2 regions of the Saccharothrix ecbatanensis genome follow, and region 2 is predicted to be linked to the other one. Evidence: riboswitches for the same ligand, from Rfam matches in the RefSeq annotation. Region 2 holds a riboswitch; the other holds the start of a gene.

What was found. Region 2 has a riboswitch for cobalamin ahead of cobN (cobaltochelatase subunit CobN). Riboswitches for the same ligand answer to the same signal wherever they lie in the genome.
Region 1: another riboswitch for cobalamin. It lies ahead of F4560_RS10520 (prenyltransferase/squalene oxidase repeat-containing protein); the one in region 2 lies ahead of cobN (cobaltochelatase subunit CobN).

What each region holds. Positions count from the first base shown of each region.
Region 1 covers NZ_JACHMO010000001.1:2,447,323-2,452,736, forward strand. The annotation lists gene F4560_RS10510 (CbiQ family ECF transporter T component) at 1-906, opposite strand, end outside; gene F4560_RS10515 (hypothetical protein) at 903-1,751, opposite strand; gene F4560_RS10520 (prenyltransferase/squalene oxidase repeat-containing protein) at 1,810-3,123, opposite strand; cobalamin riboswitch at 3,213-3,351, opposite strand; gene F4560_RS10525 (cytochrome P450) at 3,430-4,686, shown strand; gene F4560_RS10530 (DMT family transporter) at 4,842-5,414, shown strand, end outside.
Region 2 covers NZ_JACHMO010000001.1:460,264-465,677, forward strand. The annotation lists gene F4560_RS02110 (cobalt-precorrin-6A reductase) at 1-114, shown strand, start outside; gene F4560_RS02115 (precorrin-2 C(20)-methyltransferase) at 89-1,546, opposite strand; gene F4560_RS02120 (precorrin-8X methylmutase) at 1,543-2,169, opposite strand; gene F4560_RS02125 (ferredoxin-like domain-containing protein) at 2,166-3,176, opposite strand; cobalamin riboswitch at 3,184-3,319, shown strand; gene cobN (cobaltochelatase subunit CobN) at 3,354-5,414, shown strand, end outside.

The DNA.
Region 1 (5,414 bases), 2.0 Mb from region 2:
CGCCGCCACCAACCCCGAAGTCATGATCAACAGCTCGCGCGGACCCCAGGTGTCCGGCCGGTACCGACTGCGCCGCACGCGCCGCGACCCGCTCCACAGACCCGCGATCGCGAGCACCGACCCCACCGCCAGCATCGGTCCGCCCACCACGGTCGGCGTGCTGCCGCCGAGCAACCCGTACGCGCCGACGCACAGTCCCATCAACCCGCCCAACACCAGCACACCCGTCACCATCCGGGTCTTCTTCGACAGACCGGCCGTGCGGCCGTACCCGCGCGAGTCCATCGCCGCCGCCAGCACCAGGGACCGCTCGAACGCGTCCTCCAACACCGGCACCATCAGCACCCGCACCGCCTTCACCCCACGGACCGCGTCACCTCGCAACGCCCGCGCCCGCCGCACCGACCGCGCGCTCGCCACCAACTGCGGGGCGACCGTCAACGCCACCACCACCGCCACGCTCACCTCGTACAGCGCGGCAGGCAACGTCCGCAGCAGCCGCTTGGCGTTGGCCAACGCGTTCGCCGCGCCGACACAGCACAGCAACGTCGCCAGTTGAAGTCCCTGGTACAGCGCGAAAGCCAGGCCTTCGGCACTGACCGGGCCGCCCAGCCGGATACCCCTGGTCCACTCGGGCAACGGGATCTCCGGCAACGTCACCAGCACCGTCGGCCCGCCGACACCGCCGAGCAGCACGTGCAACACCACGCGGATGGCCAGCACCACCAAGGCGAACTTGAGGAACACCCCGTACGCGCCGGCCCACGGGGTGTCCTCGCGGCAGGACACCGCGACGTACCCGGCGACCGCGATCACGAGCGCGAGCAGCACCGGGTTCGTCGTGCGGCTGGCCACGGCGGCGAGGCACAGCGCCCAGAACCACCACGCGCCAGGGTGCAGGCTCACTCCGCCGCCTTGGCCCGTCGCCGCGCCGTCCACACACCCAGACCACCCAAAGCCGCGATGACCACGAGCCCGATGACCAGCCCGACCGTCCCACCGGACGACGTCCCCGCCGTCGGCTGCACGGCCACCGGCGTCTCACCGACAGGCGTGGACGAACTCGTCGCGGGACTGCTACTGGCCGCCGTCTCCGAAGAAGCCGGCGCAGTCGTCTCGACCGTCGTGGTCGCCTCCGACTGCTGCGGCGGCGCGGACTGCCCCGGCTGCGTCGACTGGCCCGACGTCACCGGTTGTCCCGGTTGTCCCGGTTGCACGGGCTGGCCTGGCTGAGCGGCGGGAGGTTGCGGCGCCGGAGGCTGCGCTGCGGGCTGGGTCGGCTTCGGCGCGGGCTGCGGCGGGGGAGCAGGTGCCGGAGGTGCGATGCCAGGCGGCTCGCCCGCACCGAACGACCAGCCCTCCACGCTCCCCGGCGCCGGGTTGTACGCGCTCGCGCTGGAGTTGCTGTAGACCCACGACCCGCCGGGCTGCCCGTGCCAGTACGACCAGTGCGCGTCCGACGGTGGCGTGTAGTTGCACGAGTCGCCGGCCGGTTGGTCGTTGATCTTGCACACGAAGCCCGGTTGCCGGGTCACGAACGTGTAGCCGAACCCGGCGGCGGTGAGGGCGGCCGTGCCCGACGACGGATCACCAGGGGCACAACCCGTCCGCACACCGCCGCCCAGCGACCGGAAGTCCACGACCACCGTCACGCCCGCGCAGTCCGCCGCCTGAGCGGTCGGCGGAGCGCCGATGATCGTGAGTCCGAGCACCGCCGACGCCGCCAGGACGCGCCGCCACCAGCCCGTCATGGCGCGGTGGCGAGGGCCTGACCGGAGCCGAACGCCCAGCCCTCGACGTCGCGTGCCGTCACTTCCGTTCCCCCGCATACCGCTTGCGCGACAGCACGACCGCCAGCACGCCGCCGACCAGCATCAACACGCCGATCCACAGCATCGGCCCGACCACCGCGCCGGTCCGGGCCAGGGTGCCGTTGCGGTTCACCACAGCCGCTGCCGCCGTCGTCGTGGTCGTGCTGGTGGCGGTGACCTCGGTAGTGGTCGTCGGAGCCGCCGTCGTGGTGGTGGTGGTGGGAGTCGTGTCCGTTGTGGACGAAGTCGGCGTCGTGGTGGTGATCGGGCAGTCGAGCACGGGCGCGCCGGACGTGCCGCCCTCCGCTGTCAGGTCCGCGAAGCTCACCCCCACCAGCCCGAGGATGCCCTGGGCGCTCGCGCGCTGCGCGGTGTCCGGCGTGAAACCGGACTTGTCGAGCGCGATCGCGCCCCGTTCGGCGTCGGTGGCCGTGCAGCCGACCTGCAACGACTTCAGGAACGCCGTCGCCTTGTCCGCTTCCGCCGTCCGACCTGCCGCGCGCAGTGCCTGTGCCGCGAGACCGGTGCTGTTGGCGTTGCCCTCGCCGGTCGCCTTGTCGTCGAGGAACCCGCCGCCGGGCTGCTGGTGCTCGGCGAACCACTTGAGCGCCTTGGCCACCGCGCCCGTCACGGCGGGGGTCTGGTCGACGGCCAGCAACGCCTGCACGGACATAGCGGTGGCGTCCGCGTGCGACACGCACGGCGTCGCTTCCAGGATCAGCGGGAAGCCGCCGTCCCCGCACTGCTGGCCGACGACGTACGTGACCGCAGTCTGCGGCGCGCCCTCCCACCGGTCCAGAGCCAGCACCGCGAACGCCTGGCTGAACCCGTTGGAGAAGTCGGGGTACTTCGACTTGTTGACGAACCGGCCGGAGGGGGCCTGCAACGCGGTGAGGCCTGCGATCAGGTCGTTGCCGGCGAACGTCGTCGGGTCCTCGCCGCGCGCCTGGACGGCCAGCGCGAGCTTCGCGTACGAGCCCGCGACGAACTCGGCGGGGTCGCCGATGTGCAGGTAGTCGTTGATGACGTCCGGCTTCGCCAGCCACGCCATCGCCCGATCCGCGCTGTCCGACGCCACACCGGCCGCGGTGAACGCGAACACGGCGTCCAACGTGCCGCCCTGGTCGCCGGAGGTGCTGCCGGGGTACACGAAGTGGTCACCGTCGATCAACTGCCGGGCGAGCCACCCCGCGGCGGCCTCGCTCGCGTCCGTCGTCACCGGCGCGTCGGGCAGGCCTTGGGCGGGCGGCACCAAGGCGAGCGCGGCGACAGCGGTGGTGGCGATGACGGCGGCGGTCCGTCTCAACGACATGTTTGCCTTTCCGGGCGCAACGCGTGAGCGGACCCCGGACAGCCGTGATCGACTTCCCCCGGGCTCCGACCCGTTGACCTCGACGGTGTCTGGAGCGTGCACGCGCGGCGGGTGTTCGGGCTCGTCCCGGGCGGGACCTACCGTTGCGGGTCAGCGCCGGATTTCGACCGGCTTCCCCCGTTTCGCACGCGATTGCCGATCGTCTGTCAACCACGATCTCCTGTCAATCCGCCTGTGGCGCGATGCTGCTCACCCCTACGTACGGTTACCGTCGCTCAAGTCAACCTGGGGAAGAGGGGTGTGGGGATGACGACTCTGGCGTCCGTGCGCGACGGTTTGGTGGCGTGGGTCGCACGGCGTTCGGCGACACGGTGGGTTGTGGGCAAGATCGGTTCGCGGGCGTTGTCGCTGCTCCCGGACCGTGCGCTGGTCCCGTTGAAGCGGGACGGCGTGGTGCCCGTCGCCGAGTTGGAGCGGATGCGGGAGGCCGGCGCGGTGCACCGGATCCCGGTGCCGTTCGGCTTGCGGGTGTGGTTGGTCACTGGTCAGGAAGAAGCCAAAAAGGTGCTTTCCGACACAGTGGCGTTCAGTAACGACTACGCCCGGCTGGGTGCGGCCGTCCGTATCGAGCAATCGCCCGGAGGCCTCGGTTTCGCCGACCCGCCCGACCACACGCGGTTGCGCAAGCTGCTCACGCCGGAGTTCACCATGCGGCGGCTGTCGCGGCTCGTGCCGCGGATCGACGCGATCGTCACCGAGCGGCTGGACGCGATCGAAGCGGCCGACGGGCCGGTGGACCTCGTGCAGGAGTTCGCGCTGCCGATCCCGTCGCTGACGATCTGCGAGCTGCTGGGCGTGCCGTACGAGGACCGTGACCGGTTCCAGGAGCTGGCGGCGGCCCGGTTCGACCTGTTCGGCGGCGCGGGGCAGGCGTTGGGGGCCATCTCGGAGTCGTTGTCGTACATGGAGGAGATCGTGCGCCGTGAGCGCCGGTCGCCGGGGGACGGCCTGATCGGGGCGATCATCCGGCAGCACGGTGACGACGTGAGCGATGTCGAGTTGGCCGGCTTGGCGGACGGCGTGCTGACCGGTGGCTTCGACACGACGGCGTCGATGCTCGCGTTGGGTGCGATCGTGCTGATGACCGACGAGGACGCGCGCACGGCGATGCGTGACGACGACGCGGCCACCGGGCCGCTGGTGGAAGAGCTGCTGCGGCACCTGAGCGTGGTGCAGGTGGCGTTCCCGCGGTTCGCCCGGCACCAGCTGCGGGTCGGTGACCAGCAGATCGAGGAAGGCGACGTGGTCGTGGTGTCCCTGACGGCGGCCAACCGCGAGGGCACGTCCGACTTCGACGCCGGTCGACCCGCGTCCGCGAACCTGGCGTTCGGCCACGGCGCGCACCGCTGCGTCGGCGCTGAGCTGGCCCGGATGGAACTGCGCGCCGCCTACCCGGCCCTGCTGCGCCGTTTCCCCAACCTCCGGATGGCCACCGACAACCCCGGCTACCGCACCGCGTCGATCGTCCACGGCGTCGACACGCTGATGGTGCACACGCGCTGACCTGAGCGGACAGCTCGCGGTGCCGGACCTCACGGTCTGGCACCGCGAAGCCCGCGACGTTTAAGTGATGCTTAACGTGAGGTGAGCAGGCTTCACTTTTCTTTAAGCCGGTCGTGGGGGACGGTGGTCCCGTGACCGGACGAGGCGTGCTGAGGATGGGAGTGCTGGCCCTGTTGTGGGGGTCGGGCTTCCTGTGGATCAAACTGGCCCTGACCGGGTTGTCGCCGGTGCAGATCACGGTGATCCGGTGCGCGCTCGGTGCGGGCGTGCTGTTGGTGCTGGCCCGTGCCGGCGGCCAGCGGCTGCCGCGCAAGCTGTGGGGTCACCTGGCGGTCGCCGCGTTCTTCTGCAACGCCCTGCCGTTCCTCCTCTTCGCCATCGGCGAGCAGACCGTGGACTCCGGCGTGGCAGGCGTCCTCAACGCGACCACCCCGCTGTTCGCCGTGCTCATCGGGCTCATGATCGGCGCTGAACGCGGCCTCACGCCGGTCCGCGTGACCGGTCTGGTCCTCGGCTTCGCCGGCGTCCTGCTGATCTTCGCCCCGTGGCAGCAGGAAGGGCTGACCAGCGTCGGAGCCCTGGCACTTCTCGGCGCGGCGGCGAGTTACGCGGTCGCGTTCGCCTACATGGGACGCAACCTCGTCGGCAAGGGCGGCCCGATCGCGGTGTCGGCCGCCCAGTTGACCGCCGCCACCGGCCTCAGCGCCGTCATGATGCCGTTCGACGGC
Region 2 (5,414 bases):
CACCTCGGCATCCCGGTGGTCGTCGTGCGCCGACCGCCGCCACCGCGAGCGCCGATCGTGGAGACGGTCGCGGAAGCGGTCGACTGGCTCACCCGGGGTAGCGGCGCGGGGTGAACACCGTGCCGCGCGAGCTGACCAGGGTCTGCGACGAGCCGATCAGCAGCAGGCACCGCATGTCCACAGTGGACGCGTCCAGGTCGGCCAGCCGCACCACCCGCACGGACTCCTCCGGCCCGCCGACGTCCCGTCCGACGACCACCGGCGTGTCGGGGGATCGGTGCCGCAGCAGCACTTCACGTGCCTTGTCCACCTGCCACGTCCGGCTGCGCGACGCCGGGTTGTAGATCGCCAGCACGAGGTCGGCCTTGGCCGCCGCCTCCAGCCGCTCCTCGATCACGTTCCACGGCTTGAGCCGGTCCGACAACGACACCACGCAGTAGTCGTGCCCCAACGGAGCGCCGACCCGGCTGGCCACCGCGTGCGCCGCCGTCAACCCCGGCAGGACCTTCACCGGCACGTCCGCGAACTGCTCCTCGGTGGCCACCTCCAGCACCGCGCTCGCCATCGCGAACACGCCCGGGTCACCGGACGACACCACCGCGACCCGCCGCCCGCGCTTGGCCAGGTCCAACGCGAACGCCGCCCGCTCGGACTCCACCTTGTTGTCCGACGCGTGCCGCCGCTGCCGCGGGTTCACCGCCACCCGGTTCAGGTAGGTCACGTACCCGACCAGGTCGTCCGCCGCCGCCAACGCCCGTCGGGCCTCCGGCGTCAGCCACTCCGGCCCGGCCGGACCCAGCCCGACCACGACGACCTCGCCCAGGGACTCCGCACGCGCCGCGGGTCTGCTCGGCAGCAACGCCAACGAGAAGTACGGCACGTCCTCGGCGTCCACTTCGGACAGTGGCGCGGTGCGCTGCGCCCCGGTCGTCGCCCGCTCCACGTACCAGGCCTCGTCCAACCGCCCTGCCCGCGCCAACGCCTCCCGCACCTGCGGGAACGTCCGCCCCAGCTTCATGATCGCCACCGGGTCGCCACCGGCCAGGTGCTCCGTCAACGCGTCCGCGGACAACGTCCCCGGCAGCACGGTCAGCACCTCGTCCCGCTCGACCAACGGCCGTCCGATCACCGCCGCGCCGGCGCTCACCGACGTCACCCCCGGCACCACCTCGGCCTCGTACCGGTGCGCCAACCGCTTGTGCAGGTGCATGTACGAGCCGTAGAAGAACGGATCGCCCGCCGCCAGCACCACGACCGTGCGCCCGGCGTCCAGATGCGCGGCCAACCTCGCCGCGCACTCCTCGTAGAACGCGTCGATCTCGCCCTGGTAGTCGTCGGAGTCCTCGGTCGTGACGGGGTAGACGAGCTGCTCCTCGACCTGCCCCTCGCGCAGGTAGGGCGCGGCGATGCGACGGGCCACGCTCCGACCGTGCCGCGCGCTGTGGAACACCACCACGTCCGCTTCGCCGATCAGCCGTGCCGCCTTGACGGTCACCAGCTCCGGGTCGCCCGGACCCACCCCGACCCCGTACAGCTTGCCCGTCATTCTTCCTCACTCGCGATCGCGTTGATCGCCGCCGCGGTCATGGCGCTGCCGCCCCGACGCCCGCGCACGACGAGGTACTCCAACCCGAGGTCGTTGTCCGCCAACGCGTCCTTCGACTCGGCCGCGCCGATGAACCCCACCGGGACGCCGAGCACGGCGGCCGGCCGAGGCGCGCCCGCCGCGATCATGTCCAGCAGGTGGAACAGGGCGGTCGGCGCGTTGCCGATGGCGACCACCGCGCCGTCCAGCCGGTCCCGCCACAGCTCCAACGCGGCGGCACTGCGCGTGTTGCCCATCTCCGCCGCCAACCCCGGCACCCGCGGATCGCTCAACGTGCACACGACCTCGTTGTCGGCGGGCAGCCTGCGCCGCGTCACGCCCGCCGCGACCATCTGCGCGTCGCACAGGATCGGCGCGCCCGCCAGCAACGCCGCCCTGGCGTCACGCACGACGTTCGGCGAGTAGTCGACGTCCGACACCAGGTCGACCATCCCGCAGGCGTGGATCATGCGCACCACCACCCGGGACACGTCGGCCGGGAACCGCGCCAGGTCGGCCTCGGCGCGGATGGTGGCGAAGGAACGGCGGTAGATCTCCGCGCCGTCCCGGACGTAGTCGGTCAACTGATCTCCTCGTAGCCGTCGCCGGTCGCGACGAACTCCACCACGTCGCCGGCCGGTCGTCCGCACCGCCGTGCGCAGCCGGACCAGTGCACTTGACCCGTGTGCGGCGTGCCCACCCAGCGCGTCGCGTCGGCCCGCACGTCGGCCAGCGACTTCGCGCACCCCGGCCGCCCGGTGCAGGCGCTGACGCCGTGCCACGGCGAGTCCGGTGACGTGAACAACCCGTTGGTATCGCTCCCAGCGGGCACCACCAGGCTCCGCCACGGCGTCAGCCGCACCGGCACACCGCCCAGCAGCCGTGCGTCCAACCGCCCCAACGGCACACCCGCCACGACGACGGGACCGTGCGCGCCCGGTGCGACCGGCGTCACAACCGGATCGATCAGGGACGGGCCGGGAGTGCCGCCCAGCGCTTCCGTGATCTTTCGCACACCGCCGTCCACTTCGGACAGCCGCCACGCGTCGCCGCGGATCTCCTGGAACACCCGTGCGGCGGTCACCACGGCGTCGACCGGATCGGTCACGCGGAGCCCGGAATCGCGCCCTGCCAGGAACAACGCGTCACCGACCAGCCCCACGTCACCCGCCAGCCCGCTCACCGCGCCACCCACCGTGACCAGGAACCGACCGGGCAACGACGCCAGCTCCGGCGCCGCGCACAGCGCCGCGTCGATCGCGTCGACCAGCCCCTGGTTGTCCTCCAGCGGGGCCGCGATGATGTTGCGCATCCGCTCGTGCGTCACGGAGGGCAGCAGGCCGACCTCGCGCAGCCGAGCGCCCAACTCCAGCTCCGCACCCGGCGGCAAGGCCCTGATCTGCACGTTCGCCCGCGAGGTCAGCTCAAGCGAGCCGTCACCGAGCTCCAGCGCGGCGGTCCGGAGCGCGTCGAACCGGGTCGCGCTCAACGTCCCGCCGGGCACCCGCACGCGCGCCAGCCCGCCGTCGGCGGCCTGATGCACGTCGACAGCTCCCGGGCAGGCGTCTGGGCGAACTCGGCCGGTGGACATGGGCTGGATGCTAACCGCCCGTTAGGGTGGCGTCCGAACGGCGAAGCAACAGGAGGAAGCCGGTGTGAATCCGGCGCGGTCCCGCCACTGTGACCGGGGGAAACCCCGGGAGCCAGGAACTCCGCCCGCCGTCCCCTACGACTTGGGGCGAGGACCCCCGAGGGATGGAGCCCGCACGTGATCCTGCTGTTGTCGACCTCCGACACGGACCTGCTGTCCGCCCGCGCCAGCGGCGCCGACTACCGCCTGGCCAACCCCGCCCGCACCGCCGTGGACGACCTCCCGGCGCTGGTGGAGGGCGTCGACCTGGTGGTCGTGCGCATCCTCGGCGGACGCCGGATGTGGGAGGAGGGGCTGGACTGGCTCCTCGCCCGGCCGCTCCTGGTTGTCGTGCTCGGCGGCGAGCAGCACCCGGACGCCCCGCTGATGGAGCTGTCCACCGTGCCCGGCGGCGTGTGCGCCGAGGCCCACGCGTACCTGGCCCACGGCGGCGCGGTGAACCTCGCGCAGCTGCACCACTTCCTGTCCGACACGGTGCTGCTCACCGGCCAGGGCTTCGCGCCGCCCGAGCCGACCCCGACCTGGGGTCCGCTGGAGCGCGCCACCACCGGCGATGGTCCGGTGATCGCGGTGCTCTACTACCGCGCCCACCACGTCGCCGGGAACACCGCGTTCGTGCACGCGCTGTGCGACGCGATCGAGGCCAAGGGCGGCCGGCCGCTGCCGATCTTCTGCGCCTCCCTGCGCGCGGCCGACGCCGACCTGCTGACCGAGCTGGGCAAGGCGGACGCCCTCGTGGTCACCGTGCTCGCCGCCGGCGGCACCAAGCCCGCCGGCGCGTCCGCCGGTGGTGACGACGACGCGTGGGACGTGGGCGCGTTGGCTGCCCTCGACGTGCCGATCCTCCAGGGCCTCTGCCTCACCAGCAGCCGCGCCTCCTGGGACGAGAACGACGACGGACTGTCCCCTTTGGACACCGCGACGCAGGTGGCGATCCCGGAGTTCGACGGCCGGATCATCACCGTGCCGTTCTCGTTCAAGGAGATCGACGAGGACGGCCTCACCGTCTACGTGGCCGACGAGGAACGCGCGGCGCGGGTCGCGGGCATCGCCGTCCGCCACGGCAGGCTGCGCCACATCCCACCGGCCGAACGCCGCATCGCGGTGATGCTCTCGGCGTACCCGACCAAGCACTCCCGGATCGGCAACGCGGTCGGCCTGGACACCCCGGCGAGCGTCGTGCGGCTGCTCACCGCGATGAAGGACCACGGCTACGACATCGGTGACGAGCTGCCCGGCGTGGCCGCGCTGGACGGCGACGCGCTGATCCACGCCCTCATCGCGGCCGGCGGGCAGGACGCCGACTGGCTCACCGAGGAGCAGATCACGGGCAACCCGGTCCGGCTGCCGGCCGCCCGTTACCGGCAGTGGTACGCGACCCTGCCGGAGGACACCAGGCAGGAGATGGAACAGCACTGGGGCGAGGCGCCCGGCGAGCTGTTCGTGGACCGGTCCCGGGACAAGGACGGCGAGATCGTGCTCGCCGCCCTCCGCTCCGGCAACGTCGTGGTCATGGTCCAGCCGCCGCGCGGCTTCGGCGAGAACCCGATCGCGATCTACCACGACCCGGACCTGCCGCCCAGCCACCACTACCTCGCCGCGTACCGCTGGCTGGAGGACGAGTTCGGCGCCGACGCCGTGGTGCACGTCGGCAAGCACGGCAACCTCGAATGGCTGCCCGGCAAGACGGTGGGAATGTCGGCGGGCTGCGGCCCGGACGCCGCGCTGGGCGACCTGCCGCTGATCTACCCGTTCCTGGTGAACGACCCGGGCGAGGGCACCCAGGCGAAACGGCGGGCGCACGCCACCCTCGTGGACCACCTCGTGCCGCCGATGGCCCGCGCCGACAGCTACGGCGACATCGCGCGGCTCGAACAGCTGCTGGACGAGCACGGCAACATCGCCGCGATGGACCCGGCGAAGCTGCCCGCCATCCGGGCCCAGATCTGGACCCTCATCCAGGCCGCCAAGCTCGACCACGACCTGGGGCTGGACGACCGGCCGCACGACGCCGAGTTCGACGAGCTGATCCTGCACGTCGACGGCTGGCTGTGCGAGGTGAAGGACGTCCAGATCCGGGACGGCCTGCACATCCTCGGCGAAGCGCCCACCGGCGCGACGAGGGTCAACCTCGTGCTGTCCATCCTCCAGGCGAAGCAGATGTGGGCGGGCGAGGTC